Regions from separate parts of the Paraclostridium bifermentans genome, predicted to be linked through region 2. Evidence: riboswitches for the same ligand, from Rfam matches in the RefSeq annotation. Region 2 holds a riboswitch; each other region holds the start of a gene.
The links. Region 2 has a riboswitch for cyclic di-GMP ahead of KXZ80_RS15500 (response regulator transcription factor). Riboswitches for the same ligand answer to the same signal wherever they lie in the genome.
Positions count from the first base shown of each region.

Region 1: another riboswitch for cyclic di-GMP. It lies ahead of KXZ80_RS10855 (SpaA isopeptide-forming pilin-related protein); the one in region 2 lies ahead of KXZ80_RS15500 (response regulator transcription factor).
Region 3: another riboswitch for cyclic di-GMP. It lies ahead of KXZ80_RS09385 (glycosyl hydrolase family 18 protein); the one in region 2 lies ahead of KXZ80_RS15500 (response regulator transcription factor).

Region 1 is NZ_CP079737.1:2,265,407-2,268,695, reverse strand. It holds gene KXZ80_RS10860 (DEAD/DEAH box helicase) at 62-1,486, shown strand; cyclic di-GMP riboswitch class II at 1,529-1,612, shown strand; cyclic di-GMP riboswitch class II at 1,655-1,738, shown strand; cyclic di-GMP riboswitch class II at 1,782-1,865, shown strand; cyclic di-GMP riboswitch class II at 1,908-1,991, shown strand; gene KXZ80_RS10855 (SpaA isopeptide-forming pilin-related protein) at 2,041-3,289, shown strand, end outside.
Region 2 is NZ_CP079737.1:3,197,156-3,200,444, forward strand. It holds gene KXZ80_RS15490 (class I SAM-dependent methyltransferase) at 1-279, opposite strand, end outside; gene KXZ80_RS15495 (ferritin) at 446-958, shown strand; gene KXZ80_RS15500 (response regulator transcription factor) at 1,006-1,632, opposite strand; cyclic di-GMP riboswitch class II at 1,693-1,776, opposite strand; gene KXZ80_RS15505 (helix-turn-helix transcriptional regulator) at 1,935-2,540, opposite strand; gene KXZ80_RS15510 (class D sortase) at 2,612-3,172, opposite strand; gene KXZ80_RS15515 (signal peptidase I) at 3,190-3,289, opposite strand, start outside.
Region 3 is NZ_CP079737.1:1,936,308-1,939,596, forward strand. It holds gene KXZ80_RS09385 (glycosyl hydrolase family 18 protein) at 1-1,147, opposite strand, end outside; cyclic di-GMP riboswitch class I at 1,341-1,431, opposite strand; gene KXZ80_RS09390 (EGFR-like transmembrane domain-containing protein) at 1,527-2,201, opposite strand; gene hcp (hydroxylamine reductase) at 2,360-3,289, opposite strand, start outside.

The DNA of each region.
Region 1 (3,289 bases), 930 kb from region 2:
ATAAAAATTTATTTTAGTGAAATAAGGTGATAAGATGGATAATAATTTTAGAAAATTTAAATTGAATAAATATATAACTAAAGCTCTTTTTAATATGGGATACATAGAACCATCAAAAGTTCAGGAAGAAGTGGTTCCAAAGCTTTTAAATAAAGAAAATATTGTAGTTAAATCAAGAACTGGAAGTGGTAAAACAGCTAGTTTTGGAATTCCTATATGTGAGAACATAAATATTGAAAATAATAATATACAAGCATTAATAGTAGTTCCAACAAGAGAGTTAGCTCTTCAAGTAAAAGATGAAATTTCAAATATAGGAAGATTAAAGAAAATCAGATGTAGCGCTATATTTGGGAAACAACCAATAAAAGAGCAAATTTTTGAGCTGAAGCAAAGAGTGCATATAGTTGTAGCAACTCCTGGAAGAATAATTGATCATATAAATAGAGAAACAATCAATTTAAATAATTTAGAATATTTTATTATAGATGAAGCGGATAAAATGTTAAATAAAGGTTTTGTGGATGATATGGAATTTATATTTAACAATATTCCTACATCCGTTACGACTGGATTATTTTCAGCCACAATAGATAAAGAAATAAGTCATATATGTGAAATGTACATTGGAAAATATAATGAGATTATTGTTAATGAAAATTGTATTTACAAAAACAAAATAGAAGAAAAGTTAATGTATTCTAAAGATGAAGATCGATATGAAAATTTAAAGAATATTATATATGATTTAAATCCTGAAACAACAATAATATTTTTGAATACTAAAGATAAGGTATCTCAATTATATAGAAGAATGAAAAAAGATAAATTTTTAGTAGAGCAATTACATGGAGATATGTCTCAAGAGAAAAGGATATTTACCATTAAAGATTTAAAAAACGGAAAATATAATGTATTAGTAAGTACAGATGTAGCTAGTAGAGGTATTCATATAGATGATATATCATTGGTAATAAATTATGATGTTCCTAGGGATAAGGAAAATTATATTCATAGAATAGGGAGAACCGGAAGACACGATCGACATGGAAAAGCAGTGACTATAGTAAGTGAGAAAGATAAAAAATATATAGATGAAATAAAGGAATATATAGGATACGATATAGATGTTTTAGAAGATATAAAAATTGATGAAATAAAAAGTAGCAAATATAAGTTTGAACAAAAATCAGTTGAAATTTTTAAAAACAGAAAAAAAATAAATAATAAGGAAAAAACTCATAGTGAAGTAACAAGAATATATTTAAATGCGGGTAAAAAGAAAAAAATAAGAATTATAGATATAGTAGGGACATTCAGTAATATAAAGGGAATAAATAATGAAGATATAGGAGTAATCGAAGTTCATGATCTGTATTCATATGTTGACTTATTAAATTATAAAGGTGAGAAATTCTTGAAAGATTATAAACAAATAAATATAAAGAAAAAATTAGTAAAGGTAAGAAGAGATAATAAGATATAATTTCAAAAAATGTTAAAATACGCTATAATTATGAAGGTTAATTTAAAAAATAGAAACGAAGAAGTATATTCTGTATGTGGGCACCTGGAATATACGGAGTTAGTGGTGCAACCGGCTATATTTATTGAATATAAATATAGCCTTTTTTATTTTAAATTATGAAAATTGAAGAAAAATAGAGGCGAAGAAGTATATCCTGTATGTGGGCACCTGGGATATGCGGAGTTAGTGGTGCAACCGGCTATATTTATTGAATATAAATATAGCCTTTTTTATTTTAAATTATGAAAATTGAAGAAAAAATAGAGGCGAAGAAGTATATCCTGTATGTGGGCACCTGGGATATGTGGAGCTAGTGGTGCAACCGGCTATATTTATTGAATATAAATATAGCCTTTTTTATTTTAAATTATGAAAATTGAAGAAAAATAGAGGCGAAGAAGTATACCCTGTATGTGGGCACCTGGGGTATGCGGAGTTAGTGGTGCAACCGGCTATATTTATTGAATATAAATATAGCCTTTTTTTATAAAAAATTAAGATGAGGTGATTTTGTGAGAACAAAAAAAAGGTATAGAATGCTTAGTATGATTGTGATATTAAATCTAATACTAAACATTATATCTCCAGGGATGACAGTGTTTGCTGAAAACAATAATGTTAAGTTGACATTAACAAGCAACAAGACAAAATTGGAATCAGGGGAACAAGTTGAGTTTAATTTAAATTACGAGGCATTAAATGGGCCAGGGAGTATAAAAGCAGGAGACACAATAACATTTAAATTGCCGGATGTATTTGAAAATATTCAACCTAAATATCCGCCAGAACATTTTAAAAGCGTAAATGTAGACGGAACAACTGTTACAGCTGTGTTTAGTGAAGGTGCAAATGATGCAATAGGTGGATACATGAGTGTAAAGGCTACAGCTAAAAATGTTGAAACTAACACAACACAAAGAGTTGAAGTTAATTTAGATGGTACAGTTCAATATATTGATGTGGAAATAGTTCCTCCCGATGAAAAACCGCCAGTAGATCCTCCTACTGTAACTGATAGACAAATTTATAAAACTGTTGATAATCCAGATGGATATGATGGTTATGAAAATGGAACATTAATAAACAATATAAATAATCCTGTTATAGGTAAAAAAGTAAAATATAGTATATATGTTAATGAAAAGTATGCAACTATGTATAATGCATATATAAAGGATGCTATTCCTAATGGAATGGAGTTAGTTAAAGATTCTGTAAAAGTTTATGAAACACAATATGGTAAGCCAGAGAAAGATGTAACAGAAGATTTTCGAGGAAAGATAAATACACAAAATAATTCAGTGAATGTAAATTTTGGAACTACCTATAACAAATATAGAGTAAGTTATAGTGTTATAATAAAGCAAAATATGCAACGTTATGATAATGTTGTTGATTTAATTAAACATGATGAAACATTATCATCAAAAGCAATAGTAAAACCTAAAGACGATGGTAAGATGTTAACCAAATACAGTAGAACTAATGAGACAGCAAAAGATGAGAATGGAAATACAATAAATATAGTAAATCTTAATGACAATAAGGTTAAATATACACTTGATATAAACCCTAATAATCAAAGTGTAACAAATGCAATTATTGAAGATAACATTCCAGATGGAATGAAATTAGTAGATGGAAGCATTATGGTAGGTACATATGATATATCTGATAACTTTGAATGGGTAACAGATAAAATGAAAGATAAGATAAAATTTGAAAATAATAAGCTAACTGTTAATATAGGGAATACAGATA
Region 2 (3,289 bases):
ATGCTTAAATCCAGTTGGACTTATATTGAATTTAAGGTTTTTATAACTTATTGTCCACTTTTCTGGATATTTCTTTTTATGTTCCCATTGACCTCCACCTCTACTACTTCTGTGATAATGTCCATGTGGGTTTTTCCATAATCCTTTTTCTTCAGCAATCGGCCACATAACTTGAGGATCTGGTCTTCTTAAAACAACATTTCCCCAACGCTCTAATTTTTCTCCGTTACCCATATCTATAAGTTCATAATCTTTCCATTTATCAGCTAATAATAACATTGATTTCCTCCTAAAAAATTAATCTCAATTTATGTATTATATCATATTATTCCTTGATATTTTGAGTATTTTAAAGAGTTTATATACTTATTCTTAAAATTTGGTAATACTATTGTATAATAGTATTGTATTAAAATTTTAAATGTTTACTTAGGAGGGGTTTTTTATGGCAAGTCAAAAAATATTAGATGCATTAAACAATCAGCTTCAAATGGAGTTCTTCTCTGAATATTTCTATATGTCTATGGAGGCATACTTCATGGATAACAATTTAGATGGTTTTGCAAACTTCTTTAATGTACAAGCTAAAGAAGAAAGAGATCATGCTTATAAGTTATTTAATTACATAAGTAGAGCTGGTGGAAAAATAGTTTTACAAGCTATTGAACAACCTAAGAGTGACTTTGAAAGTCCTTTAGAAGTTTTTGAATTAGCTTTAAACCACGAAAAACTTATAACTAATTCAATTCATGAGTTAACTGATTTAGCAATATCTGAAAAAGATCATACAACATCTTCTTTCTTAAGATGGTTTATAGATGAGCAATCTGAAGAAGAAGAAAGCATGGAAAAAATAGTTAGAAAGTTAAGATTACTAAAAAATGATCCTGCTGGTCTTTTAATGATTGACCAAGAGTTAGCTCAAAGAACTTACGTACCAATAGCTCCAAATGCTTAAAATAAAAAAAGCTGTTTAATAAATTTATTAAACAGCTTTTTTATTATTTACATAATGCTTAGAGTTTCTTTTTTAGAATTGTATCTTTTATATATGATTAAATCCCTTCTATTTCTCATATCTAATTTAGAAAGAATATTAGTTACATGTTTTTTTATAGTATGTTCACTTACGTATAATTCCTTTGCAATCTCTTTGTTTGTTAATCCAATAGATACTTTATCTAAAACCTGATTTTCTCTATCAGTTAAGACATTGCTATCTTCAAAATTATTGCCTGTTCTCTCATTTATCATTTCTTCTAATAAATCCACATCATAATATTTTTTACCTTTTATAACTGTATTTAATATATGCATTAATTCATCTTTTTCTGGTATATCTACTATATAACTATTGATTCCATTTTTAAAACATTCTATAAAAATTTCTTTATTTTTATCTTTATTAAAAACCATTATTTTTGAATTGCCGAAAACCTCTTTTATATCACTTATAGAATCTTTACTTTGTTCTATATCAACAAATACAAAATTAATATTTATTAAATTATAATCTTCAGCCTCTTTCAAATCTTTTATACACCTGACTTTATAGTCTTTAAATCTGTTACTAAAAAATAGAGATAACGCCTCTCTAATTATAAAAGATTTAGATATTATTAACACTTCCACATACCACCCCTATATAAAAATTTTTATAAAGATACATAATTGCATAATATACAATTATGCAAAATTGGAAGCCGGTTGCACTACTCACTCCATATATTCCAAGTGCCCAGATACAGAATATACTTCTACGTTTCTTTCATAATGTAATAAAATTGTTACACCTTTAGACTATATAATATCATATACTTTAGTGTAAATTAATAGATTTCGCCCTACATTTTTTCTGAAAATTCTATATATTTTTACATCATAACTATTTTTTCTACAAAATAAAACAAATTGAAACATCCTAAATATTTTAATTAATACAAATCATTATTTAAAATAATTTCTTTTCTACTTTTGTAATTCAATTTACTCATAACGTGACTTAAATGTTTTTTTACCGTGAATTCGGTTATATTTAACTTTTTAGATATCTCTCTATTAGATAATCCTTTGCTAGCCTCTATCATTACCTCTTTTTCTCTATCAGTAATAATGTATTTAGAATCTTTACTTTTCATTTTTCCTATAAGTTTATGTACTACTTGAGAGTCATAAAATTTACTTCCATTTAATATTTTGTTTATTATATACTTAAATTCGTATTCATCTTCAAAATCACATACATAACCATCTATATTATAATCTAAGCATACTTTAAGAACACCTTCACTTTTAAATCGATCTAATACCATTAAATAATTATTATATTCTTTTAGTTTAACTATTCTCTTTAAATTATCAAGCTTTGTATCGTAATTATGATATATAGCTAAATCATAATTTTTATAATTATTTATTTCTATATAACTATCGATATCAAATATATCTACATCTATATTTTTATTTTTATATATTTTCATTATTAAGTTATTTATTGTTTCTTTTATAATAAAAGAATTAGATAAAACTAATATATTCATCTTTGCCTCCTACAACTTGTAATACACTTTTTAGTAATAATTATAGTTAAGTATATTACACTTTTTGCACACTACTTTGTATACTCGCCTTTAACTATTAGTCTATGACTTCCTATATATTTAGGCGTACATGTTACTAAAGTTATTTCTTTTTTATCCTTATCACTTGAGTCTACCACTTCTACTTTATCTGGTGTAACAACTTCTATATTATTAACTTTATACTTAAATTCTTCGTTTCCAGATAAAACATTTATCTCATCTCCTACTTGTAGTTCATCTAAGTTTGAAAAAAACTTATTACTTGTATATGCCCTATGACCTGCTACTGCAAAATTTCCATATTCTCCTGGCATAGATGTATTTTCAAAGTGACCTACTGCATCTTTTAATATCTCGTTGTCTATACCTCTTTTTATAGCTACTTCTAAATCTATTTTAGGTATATTTAAAACTCCTATCACATCTCCTAAATTATATTCATCATTTTTAATATCACTAGTGATTATAGTTTCTTTATAATCTTCTACCATCTTATTATTTATTTTAGACGTTGTGTAATTTAAATATAAAACTCCACATATTACACATGCACCAAAAGCTATAAGTAACTTTCCAAAAGTACGTTTCATATTATCACACCCTCTTCTTAGTCTTTATAATAAAAGAATATAAATACTGCTAAAAAAATAATTTCAATAGCTATTGCCTTTGGATTAGATAGTAAGTTCATTACATATCCTACCTTA
Region 3 (3,289 bases), 1.3 Mb from region 2:
CACTCATACGTCCACCATCTCCTGATGCTAATGGAGCTTCATTTACCGCTCCTCTTGATGGTGTCTGATCTGCATCTTTTGTAGTTATTGAAGCCTTGTTAAAAATTCCTGGCAAAGAATTGTTGCTACCCTTTTCAACTTTATCCCAGCCTCTAGTATAATAAGCTGCTCCTATTACAATTTTATCTTTTTCAGCACCTTTATCTACTAGGTAGTCAACAGTTTCATCTATTGATAAGTTATTACCCTTTATAGGGTCATTTTCATTTGGGTAAAGTGCTGTTTGGTGTCCACTATATTCATCCCATGCGCCCCTCATGTCATAAGTCATTATATTTGCAAAATTTACAATGTTAAAAAGATTTTTAACATCTATACCTAAATCGACTTTACTCTTAGGTGCAGGTATTGCTACAGAAAGTTCATACCCTTTATTTAGTTCATTACCTTGCTTATCAAGTTCTGTTCTGAATTCTTGTAGAAGTTTTATGTAATTTTCCTTGTCTGCTTTAGTTGCATTAGGTGTACCTTCATCATTTTTATTATCTACTAAATCAGGTTGTCTAACATCACATGGATATTCCCAGTCAATATCTACAAAATCCATATTTGTATACTCAATAAATTTCAGTACATTTTTTACTAATTTTGCTCTTTTATCTGGATTTGAGGCTACCTCAGAAAAGTCACCTGATTTTGACCATCCTCCAAGAGATACTCCTATTTTTAAATTTGGATTTTTTACTTTTAATTCTTGAAATGCACTCAATACACCAGCATTGGCAGCTCCCCACTGAACACCATCTTGACCTACAGGTGCTCCAACAGCAGCATCTTTATCTGTAAATTTCAAATTACCATTTGAATCAAAATCTAAAAAAGCAAAATTCAAATGAGTTAATTTATCTGCTGGTATATCCTTTGGATAAAAGTTTTCCTGTCCTCCCCAAATTGACCAGTCTCCATAATACATAACATTTCTTTTTTGATTATGGTTAACTGTGCTTTTAGAATGATTTGACGTTTGTTCCTGTGCATTTGCAATTATGCTATCACTTGAATATAATCCTTGTGTTATAATCATAGACATCATTATAGCTACTAGCACTTTACTTCTACGTTCCCTTAATCTTTTTAAATTTTTCATTCTTTCCCTCCAATTGGGCTGCACTAGGTTAATCTTGATATAAAAACTAGACGCTTATAATCTCACACTCTTATGCATCTTATTAACTTTTGTTTTTTCCTTAACAAAAAAAACTACTCCTAAAGAGTAGTTTAATGGTATAGTTAATAAGACATATAATAATGCCGTATAAAAACAAAAAGTATGTATACTCTTTGGCAACTGGCTGGCATAATATGTCTAAACATACCTTAGCCCCTATAGCTTTGCGTCATTAGATTTCCCTAATTTTGCCTATTAAATTTTTTCAAACAGATAATATTCACTATTTAGTGATTATTATCTGTTTAATTCACTGTAATTATAGCAGACATTTTTCTGATACACAACATAATTTTTATTATTTGTTATTCTTATTTTTTCTTCTTTTAAGGATAAATATTGCTAATCCTATAATTAATACTATTCCTAAAATAGATATTATCATTATATTTTGTACATTTGGAATTTTTGCTTTTACATGTATGTTTTCTAGATTTGATAAGTTTAAATTCCAATTATAGTTATATATTCCGTCTTTCTTTGAGTTTGAATTAGCATTTGATTCTACTAGTTCTATCGGTGTATTTAAATTAAAATTCAAATCAAATCCTGATCCAAATAAATTTAGCATTCCCATTTCTTCTTTACTCATATTTTTGCTTATATAGTCTTTTAATTTTATATTTATATCGTATGTGTTAGATAAAAAACTATCTTCTTTTTTTACACTTACTAAATCTCCAAACTTTTCTATTCCCTTACTATTGTTTTGTTTTAAGTCGGCAATATTTCCTAAGTTTTCAGTTATTTTATATCCTGTTTTTCCTGATTCTTCTATTTTCTCAACATTATCATAATTTGATTTTAATTCTTGCTCATTTATGCCATCCATTAAATAGTCACTACTTAGAATTTGTGCTGTAACACTTGCATTTCCTTTTTTATCTATATTAAGGGTTATATCTGAATTTACACATCCAGTTAGCATAAATATAGATACAATCATACATATAGAAATAAATATTTTTTTCATATGACTTCCTCCAAACTTTAATTTATATAACTATATTAACATATTGTGTAAAAAAATATTTATTTCTACATATAAAGTTTCTTATTTTATATAGTTAAATATACTTTATTAAATAAAAATAAAAATATAGCCTACTAAACGTAGACTATATTTTTTTATTATCCTAAGAACATTTTTAAATCATCTTCAACGTTTGTTATTCCACCTATTCCAAAGTTTTCAACTAATACTTTAGCTACATTTGGTGATAAGAACGCTGGTAATGTTGGTCCTAAATGTATATTTTTCACCCCTAGGTATAATAGTGATAATAATACTATTACTGCCTTTTGTTCATACCATGCTATATTAAACGCTATTGGTAATTCATTTATATCTTGTAATTCAAATACTTCTTTAAGTTTTAATGCAATAAGTGCTAGTGAGTATGAGTCATTACATTGTCCTGCATCTAATACTCTAGGTATTCCATTTATATCTCCTAAGTTTAACTTATTATACTTATATTTTGCACATCCTGCAGTTAAAATTACTGTATCTTTTGGTAGTGCCTCTGCAAATTCTGTATAGTAATTTCTTGATTTAGCTCTTCCGTCACATCCTGCCATAACGAAGAATTTCTTTATTGCTCCGCTTTTAACTGCATCTACTACTGCATCTGCTAATGCAAATACTTGGTTATGTGCGAATCCTCCAACTATTTCTCCTCTTTCTATTTCTGTAGGAGGTTGACAGTTTTTAGCTTGTTCTATTATTTCTGAGAAATCTTTATCATCTTCACTATTACCTTTTATATGCTTAACTCCTGCAAATCCCGCAGCTCCTGTAGTGTATATTCTATCTTTATAACTATCTTTTGGTGGTACTATACAGTTTGTAGTCATTAATATTGGTCCGTTAAAACTTTCAAACTCTTCTTTTTGTTTCCACCAAGCATTTCCGTAATTTCCTGCAAAGTGAGAATATTTTTTAAATGCTGGATAGTAGTGTGCTGGAAGCATTTCTGAGTGAGTATATACATCTACTCCAGTTCCTTCTGTTTGTTTTAATAATAATTCTAAATCTTTTAAATCATGTCCTGATATAAG